3 regions of the Ciceribacter sp. RN22 genome follow, and region 3 is predicted to be linked to each of the others. Evidence: riboswitches for the same ligand, from Rfam matches in the RefSeq annotation. Region 3 holds a riboswitch; each other region holds the start of a gene.
What was found. Region 3 has a riboswitch for thiamine pyrophosphate ahead of thiC (phosphomethylpyrimidine synthase ThiC). Riboswitches for the same ligand answer to the same signal wherever they lie in the genome.

Region 1: another riboswitch for thiamine pyrophosphate. It lies ahead of thiD (bifunctional hydroxymethylpyrimidine kinase/phosphomethylpyrimidine kinase); the one in region 3 lies ahead of thiC (phosphomethylpyrimidine synthase ThiC).
Region 2: another riboswitch for thiamine pyrophosphate. It lies ahead of thiB (thiamine ABC transporter substrate binding subunit); the one in region 3 lies ahead of thiC (phosphomethylpyrimidine synthase ThiC).

What each region holds. Positions count from the first base shown of each region.
Region 1 covers NZ_JAMXLD010000001.1:304,804-308,693, forward strand. The annotation lists gene NHF53_RS01495 (hypothetical protein) at 1-521, shown strand, start outside; gene NHF53_RS01500 (flavin reductase family protein) at 518-1,048, shown strand; gene thiD (bifunctional hydroxymethylpyrimidine kinase/phosphomethylpyrimidine kinase) at 1,061-1,921, opposite strand; TPP riboswitch at 1,970-2,066, opposite strand; gene NHF53_RS01510 (AraC family transcriptional regulator) at 2,195-2,995, shown strand; partial or broken gene NHF53_RS01515 (LysE family translocator) at 3,074-3,684, shown strand; gene NHF53_RS01520 (peptide chain release factor 3) at 3,689-3,890, opposite strand, start outside.
Region 2 covers NZ_JAMXLD010000002.1:1,161,145-1,165,034, reverse strand. The annotation lists gene thiP (thiamine/thiamine pyrophosphate ABC transporter permease ThiP) at 1-1,289, opposite strand, end outside; gene thiB (thiamine ABC transporter substrate binding subunit) at 1,294-2,262, opposite strand; TPP riboswitch at 2,362-2,475, opposite strand; gene NHF53_RS20460 (ABC transporter ATP-binding protein/permease) at 2,664-3,890, shown strand, end outside.
Region 3 covers NZ_JAMXLD010000002.1:813,496-817,385, reverse strand. The annotation lists gene thiO (glycine oxidase ThiO) at 1-728, opposite strand, end outside; gene thiC (phosphomethylpyrimidine synthase ThiC) at 730-2,562, opposite strand; TPP riboswitch at 2,658-2,789, opposite strand; gene glgP (alpha-glucan family phosphorylase) at 2,976-3,890, shown strand, end outside.

The sequences.
Region 1 (3,890 bases), on a different contig from region 3:
AGCATTTCCGCTACCGCCTGCAGCGCGGCAAGGTACGCTTCGAACGGGATGTCCGCGAGTTCCAGTCCCGCTATCGCATCAACCTCTGGCCCTACATCACCCGCGCCCATGTCGCCTATGTCCTGACGGCGCCGATGATCTACGCACTCATCGTGCCGCTCGTCTTTCTTGATCTCTCGGTGACGATCTACCAGCACATCTGCTTCCGCGCCTACGGCATTCCGCGGGTCAGGAGGAGCGACCATGTCATCATCGACCGGCACCACCTCGCCTATCTCAACGGCATCGAGAAACTCAACTGCATCTATTGCGGCTATGCAAATGGGGTAATCGCCTACGCCCGCGAGATCGCTGGCCGTACCGAGGCCTTCTGGTGCCCTGTCAAGCACGCCCGCCGGGCCGTCGATCCGCACGAACACTTCAACCGCTTCTTCGACTATGGCGACGCGCAATCCTATCGCGCCTGGCTCGACGCTCAGAGAAAGGGACAACAGTCATCGAAGGAAGGACCGCGGTCATGAAGGAATTTCCGCTTTCCAAGGTCTACCAGCTCATCGAACCCGGCCCGGTCGTCCTCTTGACGACCTCGGAAGGCGGCCGGCCCAACGTCATGACCATGTCGTGGCACATGATGATGGAATTCACTCCGCCGATGATCGCCTGCATCGTCAGTGCTGCCGATCACAGCTTTCATGCGCTCCAGCAAACCGGCGAATGCGTGATCGCCATCCCGACCGTCGAACTCGTCGAAAAGGTTGTGGCAGTCGGCAACTGCTCCGGCCGGGACACCGACAAGTTTGCGACGATCGGTCTGACGCCCCTGCCCGCCGAGGAAGTGCGTGCGCCGCTCATCGGCGAGTGCTTCGCCAACCTCGAATGCCGCGTAGGCGATCAGGGATTCGTCGCACGCTACAATCTGTTCGTCCTGGAGGTGGTGAAGGCGTGGTATGACCCCGCCCAAACGGCGCCGCGGACCATTCATCATCGCGGCTACGGCACATTCGCCGTCGACGGCGAGGAAATCACGCTCGACTCTCGGATGCCCTGACGGGCTAACTGGTTACGGTGCGCCTTCGTCTCTCCAGAGCGCATGAAAGTGGTGCACCGGCCCGTGCCCGGAGCCGACGTTCAGGGCGTCCGCGGCATTGATCGCTCCGGCGACGTAGGCCTTTGCGACAGCGACGGCCTCTTCCGGCAACGCTCCCTTGGCAAGCTCGGCGGCGATCGCGCTCGACAGCGTGCAGCCGGTACCGTGCGTGTTGCGGGTCGCAACGCGTGGCGCCTCGAACCAGGTAAGACCCGCGGCAGACGCGAGCACATCGGGACTGTCGGCTCCCGGAAGGTGTCCCCCCTTGACCAGCACCGCTTTCGCGCCAAACCGCATGAGGCGGAGCGCCTGACCGGCCATTTCGTCCCGATTGCATGCCTCGGGCTCTCCGAGAAGGGCCGCCGCCTCCGGCAGATTGGGGGTGATGACTGTCGCGATGGGCAGAAGCCGGCCGGTGAGAGCCGCTACCGCGTCATCCGTGAGCAGCGACGCGCCGCCCTTGGCGATCATCACCGGATCGAGAACCACCGGCACCTCGTGAAGACGAGCAAGGACATCGGCCACGGCTCCCGCAATCGCCACGTCGGCGATCATGCCGATCTTGACGGCATCCACGCGGATATCGGCGAAGACCGTTCGGATCTGCTCCGCCACGAAATCCGGCGGCACGACGTGTATGCCGCTCACGCCTTGGGTGTTCTGCGCCGTCAGGGCGGTCACGACCGCCATGCCGTAGACACCGCGCGCGGAGAAGGTCTTGAGATCGGCCTGAATGCCGGCACCGCCGGACGGATCGGAACCGGCGATCGACAGGACATTGGCAATCGCTGCTGCCGACGAGCTCCGCCCTGCCATATTGTGAATGTCGGTCATCTTCAGCCTCTCCGTGGCGGAGAGGTCACAAGACTTCGGCACTGCAGGCCTCGCCCCGAAACGACTCCCTCCGCCAGCATGATCTGGTTCAGGTTCAAAGGGTCCTTCTCAGCCCGCCTGCCGGCGGACGCCCCTGTCTCGCCTTTCTGTCGCACAGATCGCCGCGGCTGTCACCCAGACTGTCGCAGGACGGTTGCCGCTGGAAGACGAAACTGGCACTCTGCATGACGCTGGCAGAGCCCACCCAGCCAGCATTTCGGAGCCGTCGCGTGCATGAGTAAGGGCCGATTCAAAATTGCGAACACTGCGCTTTTCGGCGTGACCGCGGTCACTGCCGACACGCAACACAGCTTCCCGCGCCACACCCACGACGCCTTCGGTGTCGGGATCATCCGCCGGGGTGCGCAGAAGTCCCTGAGCGGGCGCGGCGTGGTGGAGGCGGGCCCGGGCGACATCATCACCGTCAATCCCGGCGAAGTGCACGACGGCGCACCGATCGGAGACCACGGTCGTTTCTGGCAGATGCTCTACCTCCTGCCGGAGACAATAGCGGCCGCGACACTGGACATCACCGACGGCGGCAGTGGGACGTTCGAGTTCGAACATCCGGTCATCCGTGACGCCCGCCTCGCGGGGCGCTTTCGACAGTTGTTTGCCACGACGACGGCAGACGACGGGGCGTTTCTCGAGGGCGAAACAGGACTTCTGGCACTCGTCGCCTCCGTGTTGCGGCCGCGCGCGACGGCGGCCGCGACGAAGAGTGCCGGCATCCGACGCGCTGCAAGACTGCTGGATGACGATCCAGCGCGCCCGGTAACTCTCGGAAGACTGGCGCAGGAAGCCGGCGTCAGCAAATTTCAGCTGCTGCGAGCATTCGTGAGGCAGACCGGGTTCACGCCGCACGCCTACCAGATCCAGCGGCGGATCGACATGGTACGACGCCTCATCGACGCTGGCTCTCCGCTTGCGGAGGCGGCAGCGACAAGCGGCTTCGCCGATCAGAGTCATATGACCCGCGCCTTCGTGCAGCGATACGGGGTGACACCCGGCGCCTATGCCGCGGCCGTCCACTGAAAGCCTGCTGCAATTCTGTTCAAGACCGGCGGCCGTGTTCCGGTGTTTGCTTTGCCCTCCCATGCAAGGAGAGCTGCAATGACCCCTGAATACCTCATGACGTCGCTGATCATCATCCTTCTGCCCGGCACCGGCGTCATCTACACGATTGCCCATGGCCTCGGCGCCGGCTGGCGGGCGAGCGTGATCGCGGCCTTCGGCTGCACGCTCGGCATCATTCCCCATGTCGCGGCGAGCATTACCGGTCTTGCCGCCCTCCTTCATGCAAGCGCGCTCGCCTTTCAGGCGTCAAGTATCTCGGGGTCGCCTATCTGCTCTTCATGGCATGGGGCATATGGCGGGACGAGGGTGTGCTTCAGGTCACCTCGGCCCGCGCATCATCGGGAGCAAGCAAGATCATCCTCGACGGCCTGCTCCTCAACATCCTCAATCCGAAGCTGTCGCTTTTCTTTCTCGCCTTCCTGCCGCAATTCGTGCCGGCGAACACGCCGAACGCATCCCTGCACATGCTGGTGCTGGCCGGCGTCTTCATGGTGCTGACCTTCGTGGTCTTCATCGGCTATGGCGTCTTCGCCGCGGCCACGCGGCGCCACGTCATCAGCCGGCCTCGGCTGCAGCTGTGGCTACGCCGGTCGTTTTCCGGTGCTTTCGCGGTCCTCGGGTTACGTCTGGCGCTCGCCGACCGATAGGAACTCACGCCGCCTTGGCGACGTGATATTCCTTGATGGCGACCATCTTGATGGCAGGGTACCGCTCCGCCTCGTAGCGAAGCGAAAAAGCGTCCTGCGCCATGAACACCGGATCGCCGTCGAGGTCGCGGCACATATTGCCCCGCTGCTGGGTCATGAACTTTTCGAGTTCGGCCGGCTGATCAGCGGAGATCCAGCGACAGACG
Region 2 (3,890 bases), 350 kb from region 3:
TTCACGACCCGCATGACGAAGGGCAAGGCCATCAACGCATTGATCCCAACAACGACCGCCGGTGCAAAGCTCGCGATGTCGCCCATCGATCTTAGCGCCATGAACCAACCCGTCGCGAGTACAATGGTCGGGACGAGCAGTACGAGGGATGACACACCGGCCAGCAGCACCGAGACGCCGTTCATCACCGGAGCAGGGCGCCGCAGAAGACCGATCACCGTCTGTGCATGGATTGTCGCCAGCGCGAGCGCGAGTGCCGTCAGCGCCGAGCCGAGCGCGATTGCCATGCTTGTCACCGCTGCCCGCAGAAACGCCTCCTCGCTGAGAAGCCTGAGGAGGTCGGCCTTCAGGCCGGAGAGAACGACAGAGCCGAGCGGGAGACCGAGGAACAACATAGCGGCGGTAAGCACCGCCCCGTCTGAAAGACGCACAGTAAGGCTCGCGCTGTCGAACCGTCGCGACGGACGGCCAAGTGTCTGCCCGTGTCCCTCCGGCGCCGGAAAAAGGGCCATCGCCACCAGAACCAGGGCCGTAACGGCGATCTGCAGGAAGGCCAACGAAACCGCCCGCTCCGGATCGAAATCGAACCGCAGGGCCTGGTAGATCGCCACTTCGAGGGTCGTGGCGGCGGGACCTCCCCCGAGAATGAGGACAAGCGTGAAGCTGGTGGCGCAAAGCATGAAAACGAGGCCGGCGATGCCGGGGATGAGCGGGCGGAGCGCAGGCCATTCGATGAAACGGAAGACCGCTCGTGGCTTCATGCCAAGCGTCGCACTCATCAACCAATATTCGGACGGCAAGCGCTCCAGTCCGGCAAGCATCAGGCGCGCGGCGAGCGGCAGATTGAAGAAGACATGCGCGAGCAAGATGCCGCCGAGACCGTAAATGCTGACCGGCTCCGCCTTGCCAAGGAAGAGCAGTCCGTCGTTGACCAGTCCCTGTCGACCCCAGATGCCGATCAGTCCGAGCGCGCCGATCAGCACCGGGAGTCCCATCGGCACAGCCATAAGCCGGACAAGCCACAGCCGTCCGGGAAAGCGCGTCTGGCGGGCGAGCGATCTTGCAACCGGAATGGCCAGCATTACCGAGAGTACCGTCGAGAGCGCTGCCTGCAACAAGGTGAAGCGCAGCACGGACAGGAGTAGCCGATCTGAGAAAAGAACCGCCAAGCCGCCGCTCCCGCCGTAGCGGAGCAGCGACAGGATCGCGACGCCGACAAACGCCCCTATGGCTGCAAGGCTGAATGCCCCGCCAAGAAAACCCGTCAAGCGTTGTCGTCGTACCAACATCTCGCTACTCGAGCGTCATTGCCGTGAGCCATTCGTCGATCCAGGCCTTCCGGTTGGCCGCGACCTCCTCCGGCGACATCAGGAATGTCCTGGAGGGATTGACGAGCTTTCCGAATGCCTCCGGCAGCGGTTCCGAGGTTGGCGCGGCGGGCATCATCCAGTTGTTGGTCGGGATGGTGTCCTGAAAACCGGGTGTCAGCACGAACTTCAGGAAGTCTCTCGCGAGGTCCTTTTGGGGCGCATTCTTGAGCATGCCGGCGACTTCAATCTGGATATAGTGGCCTTCGGAGAAGGCGGCAGCCTGGTAGCGGTCGGTTTCCTCGGCGATCATGTGGTAGGCGGGTGATGTCGTGTAGGACAGCACCATCGGCACCTCGCCCTTGGTGAAAAGTCCATAGGCCTCCGACCAGCCGGGTGTCACGGTCAAGACGCGCCGCTTCAATTTCTGCCAGGCGGCCGGCGCGTCATCACCGTAGACAGACTTCACCCAGAGCAGAAAACCGAGCCCCGGCGTCGACGTGCGGGGATCCTCGATCACGATCTTCTGCGAAGGATCCCCTTCCACGAGTTCCTTCATGCTCTTCGGCGGGGTCTTCAGCGCCTGCGTGTCGTACACGACGGCAAAATGACCATAATCGTACGGGATGAAGGTATCGTCGGAGAAGCCGCCGGGAACCTCGACTGCTGACGTGTCGACGCCGTGGACGTCGAAAAACCCGGTCTGCTTCGCCTCGGCAACGAGATTGGTATCGAGCCCCAGGATGATGTCGGCCTTGCTCGTATCTCCTTCGAGCTTCAGGCGCGTGAGCAGAGCCACACCATCGGCGACCCCAACAAAGTCCACCTTGCACTCGCAGGTCTTTTCAAAAGCCTCCTTGACCTTTGGCCCCGGCCCCCACTCGGAGATGAAGCTCTCGTAGGTGTAGATCGTCAACGTCTTGTCCGCAGCCGACACGGGAACAGTCGACAGCATGACGATTGCGGCCGCCGCAGCCAAAGCTCGGCCGGGAAAAACAGATATCGTGGCTCGCATAAGCGCCCCTCCTTTGAATTGGTCTTCCGGGAAAAGGGCGTCTGTTACGCGTCTAATCCCTCCGCCGGTCCTAGCCGGATCAGGTTCCGCGGGTTGGTGTTCACCTCTCAGCCTCCGGTTCCTGACGACCCCTTGGCACCCCGTTAGAGCAAGGCAGAAATAGCGCGACGTTTTGCGCCACGCAAGCATGGGACGGCTTGCGACCAGAACGCCTGGCTTCAACGGGACGGTGACGCTTGCCCTTTCTGCCTTTTTCATGCCACAGCAATCGGCTTATCAACCGATCGGCAAGTTGCTTGGCCCTATTATCCGGCCACCTGGTGCGCGGAAGAGCCTGACCCATGACCAATGCAGAGCCACTAGAGCAGTCTGGAACCGCGGCGGCGAGTTACGAGATCGGCTTCAAACGACAGATTACAATTGCCGTAGCGTCGTTCTGGGAATCGCCGGTTCGCAATCGTATCGTTCTCGTCGCGGCAGCCTTGCTGGCAATCATTCTGCTGACCGCTTACGGCCAGATCCTTCTGAACAGATGGAACGCGCCTTTCTACAATTCGCTGGAACGCCGAGATTTGCCGGAATTCATCGTCCAGCTGAAGAATTTTGCATTCATCGCCGGGTTCCTTCTTCTGCTCAACGTCGTGCAGACATGGCTCAATCAGATGGCTGCGCTCTACATGCGAGAAGGTCTGTCACGCGACGTTGTCGACCAGTGGCTGACAGACCGGCGAGCGTATCGGCTTTCGCTTTCCAGTCCTCTCGGCGTCAATCCCGATCAGCGGCTGCACGAGGATGCACGCAAGCTTTCCGAGATGACCACTTCGCTCACGATTGGCCTCGTCCAGGCGACGATCTTGCTGATCAGTTTCATCGGCGTGCTCTGGCAACTATCGAGTGGCTTCGTCTTTCATTTCGGCGATACAAGCTTCTCGATCCCCGGCTACATGGTCTGGGGAGCGATCTTCTATGCCAGCATTGCGTCTCTGGCCAGCAACCTTGTCGGTTTTCGGCTGACGCGCATCAATGCCGAACGGTACGCCCGTGAAGCCGACCTGCGCTTCTCGCTGATGCGCACCAACGAGAATCTCGAAGCGATAGCACTTGCGCGCGGCGACGAAACCCAGCGCCAGCGCATCCACACCAAGATCGACGATGTCATAGGCCTGATCCGCCAACTCGCGATAGCTCTCACCAACCTCACCTGGGTTACCGCGGGCTTCGGCTGGCTCGCTCTGGTCGTCCCGACGTTGATCGCGTCTCCGGCCTATTTTGCCGGAACCATGAGCTTCGGAGAATTGATGATGTCGGCAGCCGCCTTCAATCAGGTCCACTCGGCCCTGCGTTGGTACGTCAACAATTTCGACTCCATTGCGGACTGGAAAGCGACGCTCCTGCGCGTCATGAGCTTCAGGGCTGCGCTCGTTGACATGGATGACTACCATCCCAAAGGCAGCGAGGTCCTGCTCGAGCGTGGCGCGACGGAACAGCTCGCGTTCAAGAACGTGACGATCTGCGCGAAACCGAATGGCAACAGCTGCGATCACGCCTTTCGTTTGCGCGAACCGGAT
Region 3 (3,890 bases):
ATCGGACCGTCGTCGTCCGTCTCGATCATCGTCGCCCCGACCATGAAGCGATGGTCCTCGCGCGGCACGATGTAGAGCGGGTGGCGGGGATGGAGCAGGCGGACGGGTCGCGAGAGGGAGATCTCGGCGGTTTCGAGGAAAAGCATCTCGCCGCGCACGCCGCGAAGGCCGGGCGTGGAGCCGATTGCCGCCGCGCCGGTGCATTCGACGACCGCCGAGAAGGCCGTGTCTGCTGGCGGTTCGGTGCTGCCGAGGTGGAAGCGCACGCCCTTTTCGACCAGTGTCTCATAGAGCCCGGCCATCGCCTTGCGTGGGTCGAGATGGGCTTCTTCGGGGAAGAACAGCGCACGATCGAAGCGGCCGGCGAGATCCGGTTCGAGCTCACCGATCGTGTTTCCGCCGACCCATTCGTATCCCCGCGTGCGGGAGGCGAAGCGGTCGAGCTCGACGCTGTCGCGGCCGGCGGCGATGACCAGCGTCCCCTTGCGGGAGACTTCGCCGGGGACGGCCTCCGCCCACCAGTCGGGGGAGGGTAGGCCGAGGGTCAGGACAGCTTCCTCGGCCGCCTCGCGTTCGCAGTAGGGGGCGAGCATGCCGCCGGCATAGGTGGAGGCACCCGTGCCGACCGTCTCGGCGGCATCCATCACCTCGACGGTGATGCCGCGGCGGGAAAGCTCGAAGGCAGCGGCGAGGCCGGCGACGCCGGCCCCCTTGATCAGAACCGTCATCTCACTCTCCCGGCTGTGTTTCGGTCGCGTCCGCGACCGGCATGTAGAGATCGCCACCCTGGCGGTATTTCGCCGCCATCGCTTCCAGCCCCTCCTTCTGCGCCTCTGCCCTCAGATCATGGGAGATGCGCATGGAGCAAAACTTCGGGCCACACATCGAACAGAAATGGGCGACCTTGTGGGCTTCCTTCGGCAGGGTCTCGTCATGCATGGAGCGTGCGGTATCGGGATCGAGGGAGAGGTTGAACTGGTCCTCCCAGCGGAACTCGAAGCGGGCGCGGGAAAGCGCATCGTCGCGGACCTGCGCGGCGGGGTGGCCCTTGGCGAGGTCGGCGGCGTGGGCGGCGATCTTGTAGGTGATGACGCCCACCTTCACGTCGTTGCGGTCGGGAAGCCCCAGATGCTCCTTGGGCGTGACGTAGCAGAGCATGGCGGTGCCGAACCAGCCGATCATCGCCGCACCGATGCCCGACGTGATGTGGTCGTAGCCCGGCGCGATGTCGGTGGTCAGCGGGCCGAGGGTGTAGAACGGCGCCTCGCCGCAGGTTTTCAGCTGCTTGTCCATGTTCTCCTTGATCTTGTGCATGGGAACATGGCCGGGGCCTTCAATCATCACCTGGCAATCCTTCGCCCAGGCGATCTCAGTGAGTTCTCCCAGCGTTTCCAGTTCGGCGAACTGGGCGGCGTCGTTGGCGTCGGCGATCGATCCGGGGCGCAGGCCGTCGCCGAGCGAGAAGGAGACGTCATAGGCGCGGGCGATGTCGCAGATTTCCTCGAAATGCTCGTAGAGGAAGCTCTCCCTGTGGTGATGCAGGCACCACTTTGCCATGATCGAGCCGCCGCGCGAGACGATGCCGGTGACGCGGCTGACGGTGAGCGGGATGTAGTGGAGGCGGACGCCGGCATGGATGGTGAAATAGTCGACCCCCTGTTCGGCCTGCTCGATCAGCGTGTCGCGGTAGAGCTCCCAGGTCAGGTCCTCGGCGATGCCGCCGACCTTTTCGAGCGCCTGGTAGAGCGGCACGGTTCCGATCGGAACCGGCGAATTGCGGATGATCCATTCGCGGATGTTGTGGATGTTGCGGCCGGTCGAGAGGTCCATGACAGTGTCGGCGCCCCAGCGGATCGCCCAGACCATCTTCTCGACCTCCTCCTCCATCGAGGAGGTGACGGCGGAGTTGCCGATATTGGCGTTGATCTTCACGAGGAAGTTCCGGCCGATGATCATCGGCTCGCTTTCCGGGTGGTTGATGTTGGCGGGGATGATCGCCCGGCCGGCGGCGATTTCCTGGCGGACGAATTCCGGCGTCACGTGGTCGGGAATGTGGGCGCCGAAGCTCTCACCATCACGGGTCATAGCCTCTTTCGCCGCCTTGCGACCGAGGTTCTCGCGGATGGCGACGAATTCCATTTCCGGCGTGATGATGCCGGCGCGCGCATAGGCGAGCTGCGTCACCGCCTTGCCGTTGTTCGCTCTCCGGGGCGTGTTGCGGACCGGAAATTCCGGCACCAGCCGCTCGCCGGAGGCAAAGCCGTTATCTTCCGGCAACACGTGTCTGCCCGCATAGATGTCGGCGTCACCGCGAGCGGCGATCCAGCGCTCGCGCAGCCGCGGCAGGCCGGACTTGATGTCGATGCCGGCGGTAGGATCGGTGTAGGGACCGGAGGAATCGTAGAGGACGACAGGCGGCTCGCCCGAGGTCGGATGCAGGGCGACCTCACGCATCGGCACGCGGATGTCGCCGTGGCGCTCTCCCTCGATGTGGATCTTGCGGGATGCGGGCAGGGGGCCGGTCGTCACCTGCGGTATCGGTCTGGTTGCGGCAATATTCATGGTTGAGGCTCCAAGGTTTGACGTTTGGAGACCCAGTTCCAGTGTTGGAATGATGGAAAAACGCTCGGCACAGATCCCGGGCCGGGATTCCCGCAACGCCAGCGCTCGCACCGTCCCTACGCCAGTATGAACTGGATCAGGTTCAACGGGTCACTGCGCTGCTTGCCCTTGTCCGGGATCGCCCAGCAGTATCTCAGCCCCTTGGCGGGACCCCCCTGGTGAATGGGCGAATGCTAAGGCTGCTTGCCGGGCATTGTCAATCGGCAAGCTCCGACCAAGCTTGAATGCTCTGCGATTACCTTAAACTCCAACGGGATAGCCGAATTCGAGAATGCTGCTACAATCCCGCGGGCGATCGACCTTGCCGACGCGGCGATCGACATGTCGCCTTCACGGGGGAAGTGGAGGGAAGGGTGCACAACCAGACGGAATTCAAGGAAGCATTCGATGCCCTGCGCGAGCTCGCTCTCGATGTCAGGTGGTCGTGGAGCCACGCGACCGACACGATCTGGCGGGCGCTCGACGCCGAGATGTGGGCGCTTACCCGCAATCCATGGACGATCCTGCGCACGGTCTCGCGCGACCGGATCCGCGCACTCCTGGCCGATCCGGAGTTCTCGGCCAATCTCGACACTCAGCTTGCGGAATCGCGCCGGCTGCGGCTGGCGCCGGGGTGGTTCCAGGAAGCCCATCCGGACAGTGGCCTGCGCACTGTCGCCTATTTCAGTGCCGAGTTCATGCTCGACGAAGCGCTGCCGCTCTATTCCGGTGGGCTTGGAAACGTTGCCGGGGACCAGTTGAAGGCGGCGAGCGATCTCGGCGTGCCGGTGGTCGGGGTGGGACTTCTCTACGCCCGAGGATACTTCCGCCAGTCGATCACGCCGGACGGCCGGCAGGAGGCGCTCTATCCGGTTAACGAGCCGGACCAGCTGCCGCTCAGGCCGCTGCGCGAGCCGAGCGGCGAGTGGCTGCGGCTGGAGCTGGAACTGCCCGGCTACAGGCTCTGGGTGCGAACCTGGGAGGTGCAGGTCGGGCGAACCAAACTTTTCCTGCTAGACCTCAACGATCCAGCCAACCCGCCGGCCTACCGATGCATTACCAGCGAGCTCTACGGCGACGGACCGGAAACGCGCCTGAAGCAGGAAATGGTCCTCGGCATCGGCGGGTGGCGGCTCTTGAGGGCGATCGGTCTCAACCCCGAGATTTGTCATCTCAACGAGGGGCACGTCGCCTTTGCGACCCTGGAGAGGGCTCGCTTCTTCATGCAGGACCATGGTGTTCCCTTCGCCGAGGCGCTGCTTGCCACGCGCGCCGGCAACCTCTTCACC